2 regions of the Streptomyces sp. NPDC005494 genome follow, and region 2 is predicted to be linked to the other one. Evidence: predicted binding sites of a transcription regulator. Region 2 holds the regulator's gene; the other holds the start of a gene.
What was found. Region 2 encodes HspR, which represses chaperone genes until heat shock. Its sites were predicted from a motif close to TTGAGNNNNNNNNNCTCAA; they were not measured.
Positions count from the first base shown of each region.

Region 1: a site for HspR is predicted at 2,373-2,391, ahead of lon (endopeptidase La). Genes of this name have one in related genera too.

Region 1 is NZ_JBIAJR010000003.1:566,060-570,474, reverse strand. Features, by position in the region: gene lon (endopeptidase La) at 1-2,350, opposite strand, end outside; gene ACFYQ6_RS12540 (spermidine synthase) at 2,746-3,429, shown strand; gene ACFYQ6_RS12535 (response regulator transcription factor) at 3,662-4,399, shown strand; gene ACFYQ6_RS12530 (ATP-binding protein) at 4,396-4,415, shown strand, end outside.
Region 2 is NZ_JBIAJR010000018.1:5,805-10,219, forward strand. Features, by position in the region: gene grpE (nucleotide exchange factor GrpE) at 1-223, shown strand, start outside; gene dnaJ (molecular chaperone DnaJ) at 317-1,507, shown strand; gene ACFYQ6_RS33665 (heat shock protein transcriptional repressor HspR) at 1,509-1,955, shown strand; gene ACFYQ6_RS33670 (LuxR C-terminal-related transcriptional regulator) at 1,984-2,991, opposite strand; gene ACFYQ6_RS33675 (helix-turn-helix transcriptional regulator) at 3,151-3,996, opposite strand; gene ACFYQ6_RS33680 (5'-nucleotidase) at 4,284-4,415, shown strand, end outside.

The DNA of each region.
Region 1 (4,415 bases), on a different contig from region 2:
TCACCGGGTGCACCTCCAGGGTGTCGAGGACCTCCGCCGGGACGTCGTCCAGGTCGGCCTCGTTGCGCTGGGGGATCACCACGGTGGTGATGCCCGCACGGTGAGCGGCCAGCAGCTTCTGCTTCAGGCCGCCGATCGGCAGCACCCGCCCGGTCAGCGACACCTCGCCGGTCATCGCCACGTCCGTACGGACCAGCCGTCCGGAGAGCAGCGAGGCCAGCGCGGTCGTCAGGGTGATACCGGCGCTCGGGCCGTCCTTCGGGACCGCACCCGCCGGGAAGTGGATGTGCACGCCCCGGTCCTTGAGATCGGCCACGGGGAGCTCCAGCTCCGCCCCGTGCGAGCGCAGGAAACTCAGGGCGATCTGCGCGGACTCCTTCATGACGTCGCCGAGCTGACCGGTCAGGGTCAGTCCGGACGCCCCGGTCTCCGGATCGGCGAGCGAGGCCTCGACGAACAGCACGTCGCCGCCGGCTCCGGTCACCGCGAGCCCGGTGGCCACGCCGGGCACCGCGGTACGGCGCTCGGCCGGGTCCTGGGCGGACTCGGGCACGTGGTGCGGCCGGCCGATCAGGCCCCGCAGGTCCTGGTCGGTCACCGTGAACGGAAGCTCCCGTTCACCGAGCTCGTGCTGGGCCGCGGCCTTGCGGAGCAGCCGCGCGACGGCCCGCTCCAGGTTCCGCACCCCGGCCTCACGGGTGTACTCGCCGGCCAGCTTGCGCAGCGCGGACTCGTCGAGGCTCACCTCGCCCTCCTCGAGACCGGCCCGCTCCAGCTGGCGCGGGAGCAGGTGGTCCCGGGCGATGACGACCTTCTCGTCCTCGGTGTAGCCGTCCAGCGTGACCAGCTCCATGCGGTCGAGCAGGGCCTCCGGAATGGCGTCCAGGACGTTGGCCGTCGCGAGGAACACGACGTCGCTGAGGTCGAGTTCGACCTCCAGGTAGTGGTCGCGGAAGGTGTGGTTCTGAGCCGGGTCGAGGACTTCGAGCAGCGCCGCGGCCGGGTCGCCCCGGAAGTCGGAGCCGACCTTGTCGATCTCGTCCAGCAGGACGACCGGGTTCATCGAGCCGGCCTCCTTGATGGCCCGGACGATCCGCCCAGGCAGCGCCCCGACGTATGTACGCCGGTGGCCGCGGATCTCCGCCTCGTCCCGGACACCGCCGAGCGCGACCCGGACGAACTTGCGCCCCATGGCGTGGGCGACGCTCTCCCCGAGGGACGTCTTACCGACCCCGGGAGGACCGACCAGCGCCAGCACCGCGCCGCCGCGCCGTCCGCCGACGACACCGAGGCCCCGGTCGGCGCGCCGCTTGCGTACCGCGAGGTATTCGGTGATGCGCTCCTTCACGTCCTGCAGACCCGCGTGCTCGGCGTCGAGGACCGCCTGAGCGCCCCGGATGTCGTACGCGTCCTCGGTCCGCTCGGTCCAGGGGAGTTCGAGGACGGTGTCCAGCCAGGTCCGGATCCAGGAGCCCTCGGGGCTCTGATCGGAGGCACGCTCCAGCTTGTCGACCTCCTTGAGCGCGGCCTCACGGACGTGCGCGGGAAGGTCGGCGGCCTCGACGCGGGCCCGGTAGTCGTCCGTCTCGTCCTCGGGATCGCCGTTGAGCTCGGACAGCTCCTTGCGTACGGCGTCGAGCTGGCGCCGCAGCAGGAACTCGCGCTGCTGCTTGTCGACGCCCTCCTGGACGTCCTTGGCGATGGACTCGGCGACATCCTGCTCGGCGAGGTGCTCGCCGAGCCACTGGATGGCGAGCTTCAGCCGGGCGACCGCGTCCGTGGTCTCCAGCAGCTGGACCTTCTGCGCCGAGGTGAGGAAGGGGGAGTACCCGGAGTTGTCCGCGAGGGCGGAGATGTCGTCGATCTGCTGCACCCGGTCCACGACCTGCCAGGCACCGCGCTTCTTCAGCCAGCTGGTGGCCAGCGCCTTGTACTCCTTGGCCAGCTCGGCGGCGGCACCGGGAAGAGGGTCGGGCAGGGCCACGTCGATCCTGGTGCCCTCGACCCAGAGGGCGTTGCCGGGCCCGCTGGTGCCGGCACCGATGCGCACCCGGTCACGGGCCCGGATGAGGGCGCCGGGGTCGCCGTCCGACAGCCGTCCGACCTGTTCGACGGTGCCCAGGACTCCGGTCCCGGTGTAGTTCCCGTCGATGCGCGGCACGAGCAGCACCTCGGGCTTGCCGCCACCGGGCCGCGCGACGGCCTGTGCGGCCTCCACCGCGGCGCGCACCTCCGCGTCCGACAGGTCCAGCGGAACCACCATTCCGGGCAGTACGACCTCGTCGTCGAGCGGCAGCACGGGCAGGTCGATCGGCGTGGACGCCTTGGACGCATTGGATTCGGCAGTCATGATCTCCCCTTCGGCAGGCAAGTTGAGCTATGTGGGCTCAATGCTTGTGAGTCCCCGAATGTTCCCCACGCCGTGTTCGCTGTGAGCGATCACCCGTCACACCAGGTCCGGAGCCCACAAAATCGCGTACGGACGAACTCCGGCACGGGGGTCCCGACGGACCGCACGGGGCGCCTGCCTCTACGGCAGCATCCGGCGAGGAGCGTCCATTCCCCCGACCCTCACCACCGAAGGACAGGACGACGGGCCCGGCCCCCGTGCGGCCCAGGACGGACGGGACGCGCACCCCCCGGACGGGGAGGGTGAGATCTTGCGAATCCGGTGGTCCGGGTCTCCTCGCACGGGAAAAATGGCCGCCGTCGAGCCCCGCCGACCGGAGACCGGAGACCGCGCCCATGCCCGCCACAGACGCCCACCGCCCCGTCGTCCTGGACCGCCGCGACGGGCCCTTCGGCGAAGTCGTGCTGCGGGAGCGCGGTGAGGACTTCGAGATCATCGCCAACGGCTGCTTCCTGATGGACACCTCCGACGGGCGTTCCGAACGCCTGCTGGTCGACGCGGCGCTCGACGCGCTGCCCGCCGGCCGGGCGGACCCGTCGGTACTGATCGGCGGACTGGGCGTCGGGTTCTCCCTGGCACACGCCGCCGCCGAGCCGCGCTGGGGCCGGATCACCGTCGTCGAGCGGGAGGAGGCGATCGTGGACTGGCACCTGGAAGGACCGCTCGGCCGCATCTCCCGCGCCGCCCTCGCGGACCCGCGCACCGTCATCCTCCGTACCGATCTCGTCGCCCACCTCCGCACGGCCACGGAGCGTTACGACGCACTGTGTCTGGACATCGACAACGGGCCCGACTGGACCGTCACCGAGGGCAACGGAAGCCTCTATTCCGCCACCGGTCTCGCGACCTGCCGCGCACGCCTGAAGCCCGGCGGAGTGCTCGCGGTGTGGTCCGCCCAGCCGTCCGAGGACTTCGGGGAATCTCTGCGGAATGCCGGATTCCGCGCAGTAAGCACCGAAGAAGTAGCCGTTGCCCGAGGTGTGCCGGACGTGGTCCATCTCGCACTGCGGGGGGACTGAACCCCCACCCGGTATGCCCACCCCCGTTCCCCTGCGGATCACACGTCTCAAGTCCGCCGATCCGTCCCTATCCCATGGGTAACACCTTCACGTCGGACAACACCCTGCGTAGCCGAGAGGCGTCCTCAGCCTTTACGCTGCTTGGCGGCACAAGGGATCACCGACGAAATCCACAAGCGATAACCGTGCCTCCGGGGGAATGGCCTCCGCGAGAACGGGCAGGGGCGGGGCGATGGAACAGACACACACCACCCACAACGGCGTCGCGGCCACCCCCGGGGCTCAGCGCCGGGTGCTGGTGGTAGAGGACGACCCGACGATCGTCGACGCCATTTCCGCCCGGCTGCGGGCCGAGGGCTTCCTGGTGCAGACCGCACTGGACGGGCCCGCGGCCGTGGACGCGGCCGAGGCATGGCAGCCCGACCTGATGGTGCTCGACATCATGCTTCCCGGCTTCGACGGCCTGGAGGTCTGCCGTCGCGTGCAGGCTCAGCGCCCCGTGCCGGTGCTGATGCTCACCGCTCGCGACGACGAGACCGACATGCTCGTCGGGCTCGGGGTCGGCGCGGACGACTACATGACCAAGCCCTTCTCCATGAGGGAACTGGCGGCGCGGGTGCACGTCCTGCTGCGCCGGGTCGAACGGGCCGCGCTGGCCGCCGTGACCCCGCGCAGCGGCATCCTGCGGCTCGGCGAGCTGGAGATCGACCACGCCCAGCGCCGGGTGCGGGTGCGCGCGGACGACGTCCACCTCACCCCGACCGAGTTCGACCTGCTGGTCTGCCTGGCCAACACCCCCCGCGCCGTGCTCTCCCGGGAACAGCTGCTCGCGGAGGTCTGGGACTGGGCCGACGCGTCCGGGACCCGGACGGTCGACAGCCACATCAAGGCTCTGCGCCGGAAGATCGGCGCCGAGCGGATCCGTACCGTGCACGGCGTCGGCTACGCCCTGGAGACCCCAGCGCCATGACCCGGCCCGGGTCCGG
Region 2 (4,415 bases):
GCCCTTCGACCCGACGATCCACGAGGCCCTGATGCACTCGTACGCGCCGGACGTCACCGAGACGACCTGCGTGGCGATCCTGCAGCCTGGGTACCGCATCGGGGAGCGCACCATCCGCCCCGCGCGGGTGGCCGTGGCCGAACCGCAGCCGGGCGCCACGCCCTCGGCCGCGAAGGAAGAGAAGGCAGACGACGAGGAGAGCGGTGGCACCGAAGAGGTCTGACATTCCGTCCGACCACAGCGGTGAACACCGACGGGGCGTGCGGCCGGCCACAGGGCCGGCCGCACGGCCGATCGTCCGGAAGGAGGGACGTCGATGAGCACGAAGGACTTCGTCGAGAAGGACTACTACAAGGTTCTCGGCGTCCCCAAGGACGCCACCGACGCCGAGGTCAAGAAGGCGTACCGGAAGCTCGCCCGCGAGTACCACCCGGACGCCAACAAGGGTGACGCCAAGGCGGAGGAACGCTTCAAGGAGATCTCCGAGGCGAACGACGTCCTCGGTGACCCCAAGAAGCGCAAGGAGTACGACGAGGCGCGCGCCCTCTTCGGCAACGGAGGCTTCCGGGCGGGTCCCGGCGGTGCCGGAGGCAACTTCAACTTCGACCTGGGCGACCTCTTCGGAGGCGTCCCGGGCGGTGCCCCGGGCGGCGCGGGCGGCTTCGGCGGTGGCGGCGGCGGTGGCCTGGGAGACGTCTTCGGCGGGCTCTTCAACCGGGGCGGCGGCGGCACACGTGTCCAGCCGCGGCGCGGCCAGGACATCGAGTCCGAGGTGACGCTCAGCTTCACCGAGGCGGTCGACGGGGCCACGGTCCCGCTGCGCATGTCCAGCCAGGCACCCTGCAAGGCCTGTTCGGGCACCGGCGACAAGAACGGCACCCCGCGGGTCTGCCCGACGTGTGTGGGCACCGGACAGGTCTCCCGCGGCACCGGTGGCGGCTTCTCGCTCACCGACCCCTGCGTGGACTGCAAGGGCCGGGGCCTCATCGCCCAGGACCCCTGCGACGTCTGCAAGGGCAGCGGCCGGGCGAAGTCGGCCCGCACGATGCAGGTCAGGATCCCCGCCGGGGTCCTGGACAACCAGCGGATCCGGCTGCGCGGCAAGGGCAGCCCGGGCGAGCGCGGCGGCCCGGCCGGCGACCTGTACGTCGTCGTCCACGTCGGCGCCCATCCGGTCTTCGGCCGCAAGGGCGACAACCTCACGGTCACCGTGCCCGTCACCTTCCCGGAGGCGGCGCTCGGCGGCGAGGTGAAGGTCCCCACGCTCGGCGGGCCCCCGGTCACCCTGAAACTCCCGGCCGGCACGCCCAACGGACGTACGATGCGGGCCCGGGGCAAGGGCGCCGTACGCAAGGACGGCACCCGGGGCGACCTCCTGGTCACCGTCGAGGTGTCCGTGCCGACGGACCTCGGCGCCGACGCCCAGGACGCGCTGGAGTCCTACCGGAAGGCGACCGCGGGGGAGGACCCGCGGGCGGAGCTGTTCCAGGCTGCGAAGGGAGCTTGAGATGGACGGCCGTCGACGCAATCCGTACCAGCTGACCGACGAATCACCGGTGTACGTGATCTCGATCGCGGCCCAGCTCTCGGGCCTGCACCCGCAGACACTGCGCCAGTACGACCGTCTCGGCCTGGTCTCGCCCGACCGCACGGCCGGGCGCGGCCGGCGCTACTCGGCCCGCGACATCGAACTGCTGCGCACGGTCCAGCAGCTGTCGCAGGACGAGGGCATCAACCTCGCGGGCATCAAGCGCATCATCGAGCTGGAGAACCAGGTCGCCGCGCTCCAGCAGCGCGTCGCCGAGCTCTCGGCGGCGGTGGACGGCGCGGCGGTCGCGATGCAGCAGCGGGAGGCCCAGGTCCACGCCTCCTACCGGCGGGACCTCGTGCCGTACCAGGATGTGCAGCAGACCAGCGCGCTGGTGGTCTGGCGGCCGAAGAGGCCGAGGGACTGAGTGGTCCGGAAGGGGCCCGTAGCGGAGTTCACGACTCCGGTACGGGCCCCTTCCGCATGGTCGCGGAGGTGTCCACGATGCCGGACCGCACGAGCAGGACGCCGAGATGGGTCCGGCTGGTCGCGCCGAGGGCCTGCGTGAGCCTGGCGATGTGGGAGCGGCAGGTGCGGACACTGATCCCCAGCTTGCGGGCGACCACGTCGTCGACGTGGCCCTCGCTGAGGAGCCGGGCGATGCTCTGCTGCACGGCCGTGACCTGGACCCCCGGCCCCGGGCCGGGCACCTGCTCGGTGAGCGGGGTGGCCTGCGCCCAGAGGACCTCGTAGACCTGGACCAGATAGCGGACGAGTGCGGGGTGGCTGATCCGCAGCGCCGCGCTGCGGTCGGCGGTGGCGGGGATGAACGCCACCGTCCGGTCGAAGATGAGCAGCCGCTCCACGGTCAGCTCGGTGGTGCGCACCTGGAGGGACTCCGCGGGGACCTGACGCAGGTAGTCCCTCACCTGTGTGCTGTAGCGCGCCGGGTGCTGGTAGATGTGGCGGAGCCCGGCGCCCCGGGCGATGGCGGTCGTGGCGTTGTCCAGGGCCGTCCGCAGCGTCGCCTGCGGCCTGGTGCTCCCCGGCTGCGCCGTCAGGACCTCGTCGGCGGCCTGGGAGGTGGCCTCCCGGATGGCTGTCCGTATCGCCTCGGGCCCCTCCAGCATGGTGATGGCCAGATGGGGGTCACCGTCGGCGATGGCTGCCAGGGGCGCCAGCGAGCGGGTCAGCCGGAGCGTCTGCTCTATCCGCTCGCCGATCTCGCGGGTGAGGGGCTGCAACAGCCGGGACAGGGCCGCGGACGGCGGTACGGGACGCAGCCAGTGCTCGTCCCAGGGATCGGCCTGGACCAGCGCGCCGGCGGTGAGACAGGGTGCCGCCCCGAGCTCCTGACGGGTGATCCGGCCCTGGCGCAGCGCCCGCTCGTACAGCTCGAGTGCGGGAGCGCAGAGTTCTCCAGGTCCGTGACGGTGCGGCGGTTGCACCGGTTCTGTTCCCATCTGGGAGCCCCCCGCTTTGTGCACTGCAACAAGTTGCCGGTGGTGCAAGCCTAGTGGCCTGGTGGAGTCTGGGGGCTTCCTGGCCAGGAGGCCCGTCCCGGAGCGCGCCGTTCCACGCGTCGCCGGGCGGCGGCGCACCGCTCTGCGGAGCGCCGGCCGTCAGCTCTTCCGGTCCAGGATTCCCGACTGCGAGATGAGGTAGCCGAGCTGCGCGCGACTGCCGCTGCCGAGGGCGGCGTTGAGCTTGGCTATGTGCGCCCGGCACGTGCGTACGTTCATGCCCAGCCTCCTGGCGATGGAGTCGTCCACATGCCCCTCGACGAGCAGTTGGGCGATGGAGCGCTGCACTCCGCTGATCCCGGCGGGAGTCGGGGTGTACGACACGTCCTCCAGCAGGGGAGTGGCGCGTTGCCAGAGCTGCTCGAAGACGTTGATCAGGTAGGAGACGAGACCCGGGTGCCGGAGTTCCAGCGCGACCGTCAGGTCGTCCTGAGCGGGGATGAAGGCGACGGCGCGGTCGAAGATGAGCATGCGCTGCACGAGCTCCTCCAGCGTGCGGATCTCGACGCCCTCGGCGAGGCGCTCGGCGTACGCGAACGTCCCGTGGTGGTGGCGCACCGTGTGCTGGTAGAGGGTGCGGATGCTGACGCCGCGGTCCACCACGGCCGTGCCGCGCTCCAGCCCCTTGCTCAGGATGTCCTCGCTGCGCGCCCCCCCGGGCTGCACGGTGAGCACTTCGCTGCGGCACTCCGCCGTGGCCACGTCGATGGCCGCGTTGATGCGCGTCCCGCCTTCGAGCACGGTGATTGCGTGCGTCGTGGGCGGATCCTGCGCGCTGATGTCCATGAAAGGTTCGAAGGACTCGGTGAGTTCCAGGGAGTGGCGTCGGCGCTCCTGGATCTCCCTCTCGATGGGGTGCAGCCGCTGGGCGAGGGCCGCGGACGGCGGAACCGGACGTAGCCAGTCGGCGTCGTCCGGGTCGGGATGGAGCAGGGCGAAGTCCATCAGGCACGGAGCGGGCTCCACCTCCGAACGCGGTATGCGGCCGGAGCGCAGCGCGCTCGCGTAGAGACGCTGCCCCGCATCGCATAGTTGGGTGATCCCGTGCCGATGCGCCCCATTTGAGTCGCATGTATCCATATCTCCACCCCCCATGTTCCTGAACGTGCAAGAACATGATGCATCGATCCAGTGGTGCTTGCGTGTCCGCGTGAGACATCGTCTTGAGAGCGGGGGAGATGAATCCATCAAGTGAGGACGAAGCCGAAATGTCTAAGCGAATGCTTCGCTCGGTGCTTGCCACAGCTTTCGTGGGGGCCCTGGCCTACGGTGCGTTGGGTGTCGGGGACATCACCTGGGGGGTTGCGCCGGCCGAGCAGGCGACAGCAGTGTCCGGTGACATCACCTGGGGAGCGGCCCCGGCC